2 regions of the Paenibacillus sp. S33 genome follow, and region 2 is predicted to be linked to the other one. Evidence: predicted binding sites of a transcription regulator. Region 2 holds the regulator's gene; the other holds the start of a gene.
What was found. Region 2 encodes NrdR, which represses ribonucleotide reductase genes. Its sites were predicted from a motif close to AACACNATATATNGTGTT; they were not measured.
Positions count from the first base shown of each region.

Region 1 (3,136 bases), 150 kb from region 2:
TGGTATCCTGTTGGCCGTAATCTGTAATTTCGGAAGTTTCCTGCAACTGGAAGATTTCCGTGCATAGGTTCGACATCTTGACTTGACCCACGTTTTTAAGAGCATGTGCCTGGTTCGCGTTACTTTTGTTCATGATATATGGATAACCAGACTCCAACTGAATCATGGCAATTTTCGTCAGCATGTCACGTGCGCTCATCGCTATTTTTTTCTTCACCCGATCGTCAGCGAGCAACGTGTCGTACATTTCATCCAAATCCATGTCGTCCAGATGCGTTCCATAGGCTTTGAACACACTGTAAGGAGCAAATACATGCAGCGGTTCATTATCTTGAGCCAGCTTGTAAAAGCGGTTTGGCACCAGCAATCCAATAGAAAGTGTCTTGAGACGTACTCTTTCGTCAGCATTGATCTTTTTGCTATCCAGGAACTCAAGCACGTCCCATCCGAAAATGTTGTAATAGGCTGCCCCAGAGCCTTTACGTTGTCCCATTTGATCCGCATAGGAGAAGCCGTCTTCCATCAGCTTCAGCACAGGCATAATGCCTTTTGCTGCGCCTTCTACGCCTTTAATCGCTTCGCCGCGTGCCCGCAGTTTCGACAGGTTGACCGCAACACCGCCCCCGATTTTGGACAACTGCATGCAGGTGTTCAGCACATAGTTGATTGAGTTCAGGGAGTCGTCCATTTCGAGCAGGAAGCAGGATACCAATTCCCCACGGCGGCTTTTGCCTGCATTCAGGAAGGTTGGTGTTGCTGGCTGGAGGCGTTGCTCCATCATCGAGCGGGACAACAGGCGTGCCGTATCGGCATTACCGCGTCCTAAATGCAGCGCGACAGCAGCAACCCGGTCAGGGTAATGTTCCAGATAGACTTTCCGGTCGTTACTCTTCATTGCATAGTCGGTGTAAAACTTGGATGCTGCCATATAGGAAGGAAATTTAAAATTATAGCTATGAGTGATATGGAAAATATCATTAATTTCGTCAGCCGTGTAGCTGTTATAGAAATTTTCGTAATAATCATTCTCAATCATATACAGCACTTGAGCGGCTGTGTCAGCAAACTTCAAACTCCGTTCCTGAACTTCCTTCATAAACTCTGCTACAGCCTCTTGGTCTTTTTCCAATTGGAAAAAGCCGTCTGTATCGCGTTTCATCAACATGTTGTTCAATTCAATATGCCGCAACTCGGCTCACCTCCTGTTTAAAACGCTCTACATCTCCGAACGTTCCAGATAATTCAAATTTACTAATCACGGGGACATTATAATGATCGGCAATCAAATCCGCACTTTTGGCAAATTTCTCACCCCAGTTACGGTTGCCGCTTGCAGCTACACCAACAAGGTTTTGAGCATTCTTTTTCAAAAAGGAAGATACCCTCTCAGGTATCTGCCCAAACCCAGTTGTATATGTAATAAGTACGTAAGGTTCTTCTATAGTCATTTGCTCCTCGATCTGAACCGCTGGAAGCTTGAGCTTGTTTATAAATCTTTTTACATTGCCGGTCTTCGAATCATATGCAATCAGCATGGTATGCAACCTCCTTAAACAATTAACGAAAAAAGAAAACGCATTGCCTGGGATCTATTATAGATGGAATCCCTTGCTGGCTGCGCCATTTAAGATTTTGACTCTATATTTACATGTATTTTCATACCTGTATCTTCAAGATATCGGGCATAAATACGTTTTTTACACTATATTTAGAGTACATTTTCTATTTTATATCTATATATAGTTTTGTCAATCGGTCTAGAGGGGATCAGAGGACCCAGATCGGGTATAAGTCCAAGCGGGGTGCGGAAAAGAGCGAAAGAACTTTTTTTTCGTAAGTATGTTAAAAAAGTATTGGAGTTTTTGAGGGTGAAGATGTACGATTTGTCAATGGGCAATAGAATGGAAAATTTACATTTTACTGTAGAAAGGATGAAGCGAATGGGAAGTGATTTTATGGAATTTCAATCGTTTAATACAATCTTTTTTATCGTATTTGGACTCATTGCTTTTGTAATGATTATGGGAATTGTCAAAACGATAGGAGCGGGCCTGTCCAATCAAGCAGCCGAACGGGTACAACGTTCATGTAAGGTTGTGGATAAACGGACGAGAGTGCGTGGGGGATCAGGCGATTTTTCAGCTTCGACATATTATTATATCACCTTTGAGTTTGACGGGGGTGAACGTATGGAGCTGGAGGTGAAGGATACAGACTTTGGTATGATTGTGATCGGGGATCGTGGGGAGCTTCATTATAAAGGTACACGTTTTCTGGAGTTTGTGAGAGTAATGGAAGCGTAAAGGTGTTGGCGGCGAGTTAGTATTGCCAAAACAAATACATAATTGGAGGGAAGATTACGATGCCGCATATCATTGGAAAACGAATAGTATTGAGAGAATACCGTCAAGAAGATATACCAGCTATCCGAAAATGGGTCAATGACCCGGAAATCACACGTGGTTTAAGCGACGTGTTTATCTACCCGCATTCACAGGTGAATAGCGAATCCTTTGTGCAGATGATGATTGACGGCAACCCCGAGATCAAAGGTTTTGTCATTGCGCATAAAGACACACTGGACTATATCGGACAACTGGATTTATTCAAAATCAACTGGGTGAATCGGCACGCCACCCTTGGTGTTGTGATCGGGCGTGACGGCGATCTGGGCAAAGGTTACGGACGGGAAGCGATCCGGTTGTTACAAAAATTCGCATTTCATACGCTGAATCTGCATCGGCTGGAGTTGGAGGTCTATGCGTTCAATGAACGTGCACACCGTTGCTATCTGGCCTGCGGCTTCAAGGAAGAAGGTCGGCTGCGGGAAAAGCTATTCAGGGAAGGGCAATACTATGACATTATTCAGATGGGGATTTTGCGAAGTGAATATAAGGCTGAGAGCAAGCGACGGAGTCCTGAGAGTGCAACCTCATAAGCTATTTTACTCCGTCAGCTTTCTTCAATTTTTTATGAGTGAAATCACGGGGACTACGCTCATCCTATTTCTATTAGCTAAAGGACTTTCTCTGCAAAGTGCGAACTTCTTACTGGTTGTATTTTTTGTAAGTATTTTTTTGTTTGAGATACCCACAGGGGCGATTGCAGACAAGTATGGCAGAAAAATTTCTGTTAT
Region 1 covers NZ_JBSIEZ010000001.1:2,001,433-2,004,568, forward strand. The annotation lists gene nrdE (class 1b ribonucleoside-diphosphate reductase subunit alpha) at 1-1,189, opposite strand, end outside; gene nrdI (class Ib ribonucleoside-diphosphate reductase assembly flavoprotein NrdI) at 1,176-1,535, opposite strand; gene ACWGXJ_RS09525 (DUF2500 domain-containing protein) at 1,941-2,303, shown strand; gene ACWGXJ_RS09530 (GNAT family N-acetyltransferase) at 2,363-2,938, shown strand; gene ACWGXJ_RS09535 (MFS transporter) at 2,925-3,136, shown strand, end outside.
Region 1: a site for NrdR is predicted at 1,699-1,716, ahead of nrdI (class Ib ribonucleoside-diphosphate reductase assembly flavoprotein NrdI). Genes of this name have one in related genera too.

Region 2 (3,136 bases):
TACACATCCTGCTATTCGTGAGGAAATGCGTATGCGCATGGAAGCATATGAACGGGAACAGCCGGACAAGCTTGTTTTGGCAGATATCCCGTTACTGTACGAGTCCGGGCTGGAGAGCTTGTACGAGGAAATTATGGTTGTGTACGTACCACGTGATATTCAGCTCCAGCGTCTGATGCTCAGAGACGGTCTGACGGAGGAGCAAGCTGGACTTAGGCTGTCCGCACAAATGGATATTGAACAAAAGAAAAGCTTGGCCGATATCGTTATCGATAATAGCGGAACACAGACTGAGACGAAACGACAAATTGATCAATTTTGGCAGCGGAAGGGACTTGCATGAATATTTTGCGAAAGAAAAGAGTCCTGCTCACTTTGTTTGTCGGGTTTGTCCTGATCCTGTTCCTTAATTCAAATTGGATGTCCTGGTTCTATCCAATTCAATATAAGGATGAGATTCGGCAGTATTCACAAACGTATGAAGTGGACCCATTTTTGGTGGCGTCTATTATCCGTGTAGAAACCAATTTTAAAACCAGCAAGCAGTCGCATAAGGGTGCACTGGGCCTGATGCAGATTATGCCGAATACGGCAAATTGGATTATGGACAGTGCCCAGATTCAAAAGGTTCCGCTGGACAGTGTCAAGCACGAGCCTGGCACCAATATTGAGCTGGGAACCTGGTATTTGCATAACCTATCCATGAAGTTTCAGGATAATCCTGTAGCAATCGTAGCTGCTTACAATGCAGGGCCAGGGAAAGTTCAGGAGTGGCTGGATAAGGGAGTGTGGGATGGAAAAGAAGAGTCCATTAAGCAAATCCCTTTTGGTGAGACACGACATTATGTACAGCGGGTCATTTATTACTACAGGCAATACACGAAAATTTATAATGATTTTTAAATGGCAAGTTAATGACATGATGAGCCTTTTCGCTTTAAAATGAAAAAAGCGCAGGACAGGCTGTTTTTAGCAGCCCATCCATACACTTTATCTTGTTATTTCTGCATTATTACCGCGATTATTGGTATTGACCTGCCAATTGTTGTTCGGCGATCGTTACGAGGCGTTTTGTGATGTAGCCCCCGATCGAACCGTTCTCATAGGAAGTCATGTTACCTTGGTATCCATCTTGAGGAATGCTGATACCCAGCTCTTGAGCGATTTCATATTTCATTTGCTCCAGAGCGCCGGAGGATCTGCTGACTACCAGATTGTTGGAGTTGCCATTGTTTCCTTGTGCCATTGTTGTTCACCTCCTCGCGATATGGTAAACATATTATGATCCGTTTTGACAAAATTATTACTAAGAATCTTCGGGAATTTATTGGAAAAAGAAAGTGGTGAGATTATGAAATGTCCGTATTGTGCCTACAACGGCACGAAAGTGTTGGATTCGCGACCTGCGAATGATAACAAGTCCATCCGTCGCCGCCGTGAATGTGAGCAGTGTGCCAGGCGTTTTACCACCTTTGAAATGGTGGAGGAAACCCCGCTCATGGTCATCAAAAAAGACGGCAGCCGTGAAGAATTTAGTCGTGATAAAATGCTGCGTGGCCTCATTCGGGCCTGCGAGAAGCGTCCAGTATCCGTCGAGCAACTGGATATGATCGTATCCCAGGTAGAGAACGCTATCCGCAACACAGCAGCCACAGAAGTGGATAGCCAGCAGATCGGTGAGCTGGTCATGGAACAGCTTTACCCAGTGGATGAAGTCGCCTACGTCCGTTTTGCGTCCGTCTATCGTCAGTTTAAAGACATCAATATGTTTATGAAGGAACTGAAAACACTATTATCTAAAGATACAGCCAGCGACTGATCGCTGACTGTATCTTTCTTGGGACAAAGTGGGAAGATGATTATATTTTTTATAAAAGTATTGACACAGGGATAAAAATTTTATATGATATAGAAGTCGCTTGAAACGTTGATTAAACTTACTTATGATGGGGCCTTAGCTCAGCTGGGAGAGCGCATCGCTGGCAGCGATGAGGTCAGGGGTTCGATCCCCCTAGGCTCCACCAAACTTTTAATTATGGACTCTTAGCTCAGTTGGTAGAGCAGTTGACTCTTAATCAATTGGTCCAGGGTTCGAGTCCCTGAGAGTCCATCCTTTAGAAAAAACGGCAGAGATGCCGTTTTTTTGTTGTTTATAGATCTATTCTCAGTCTAGCTGAAAACATCATGGGGTTTCCGTTGATTGACATAATCGGCAAGGATTTTGAGATACTCGTCATTCACCAATTTTCTTGGGGCGAATACGGCTGTTAAAAAAGTTAGAGATTTTGAACGCGCGATTTTTTCATCCATCATGGAATGGTCGGCTTCAGGTAAATGAATAACGGACAGCAGCTCTGCGGGTATTTTCTGGCGGTAGACTCGCTCGGTATCCTTTACATCTACATTAATATCTTTGCCAGCCAGAACCAAGAGTACAGGAGAATGGAAGTGACTTAATTCTTCGGTGGAATCAGACCGAAAATTTTTGCCTATAAAGCTCCATCTTTCTTTGGAGATCATATCCTCAGGATCGGCTATGCTTAGGTATTCTTCATAAGAAGCATGTTTTTTCAGTAACTGTAGAATCTCTTGATCGTAGTTCAATGTCTTTTGAATTTCTTGCGGAGTAGCTCCTTCTTGCTCCATTTCTTTTCTGGTATTAAATTGTCCTTGGGAAATCCAGTTCACGGCAGGCGATACAAGGATGCTGAATGCAATATCATGTTCCTCTTTAACGATCTTCGGAATGACCCATCCTGCTTGACTGGCTCCCCATAGGCCGATTTTTTGCGTATCAATCATCGGCAAGGTTCTCGCCCAGTCTATTGCATATCGGATCTCCTGTGCGCGGTCCTCCATGCTTTGATCCAGCCAATTTCCAGGGGCACTATTAATACCGGGCTTATTCAATGACAGGGAGGCATAACCCTTGGAGGCGAACTTTTCCCACAGTGGTTTGTATCCATCATCATATGTGTCATTAATAGGACCATCCCCATGCACAAAAACAATTAATCCAACCTTTCCCGAGTAACCCTTAGGCAAAGCTAACGTGCCTGTTAGGAGCCCTTTGGGTGTCGCAATTTGTATTTTTTCTTCCGTCATCTTGTAGGAATTTTGATATAGAACAATGAGT
Region 2 covers NZ_JBSIEZ010000001.1:1,851,584-1,854,719, forward strand. The annotation lists gene coaE (dephospho-CoA kinase) at 1-343, shown strand, start outside; gene ACWGXJ_RS08710 (lytic transglycosylase domain-containing protein) at 340-903, shown strand; gene ACWGXJ_RS08715 (alpha/beta-type small acid-soluble spore protein) at 1,022-1,246, opposite strand; gene nrdR (transcriptional regulator NrdR) at 1,352-1,819, shown strand; tRNA gene ACWGXJ_RS08725 (tRNA-Ala) at 1,949-2,024, shown strand; tRNA gene ACWGXJ_RS08730 (tRNA-Lys) at 2,038-2,110, shown strand; gene ACWGXJ_RS08735 (alpha/beta hydrolase family protein) at 2,170-3,136, opposite strand, start outside.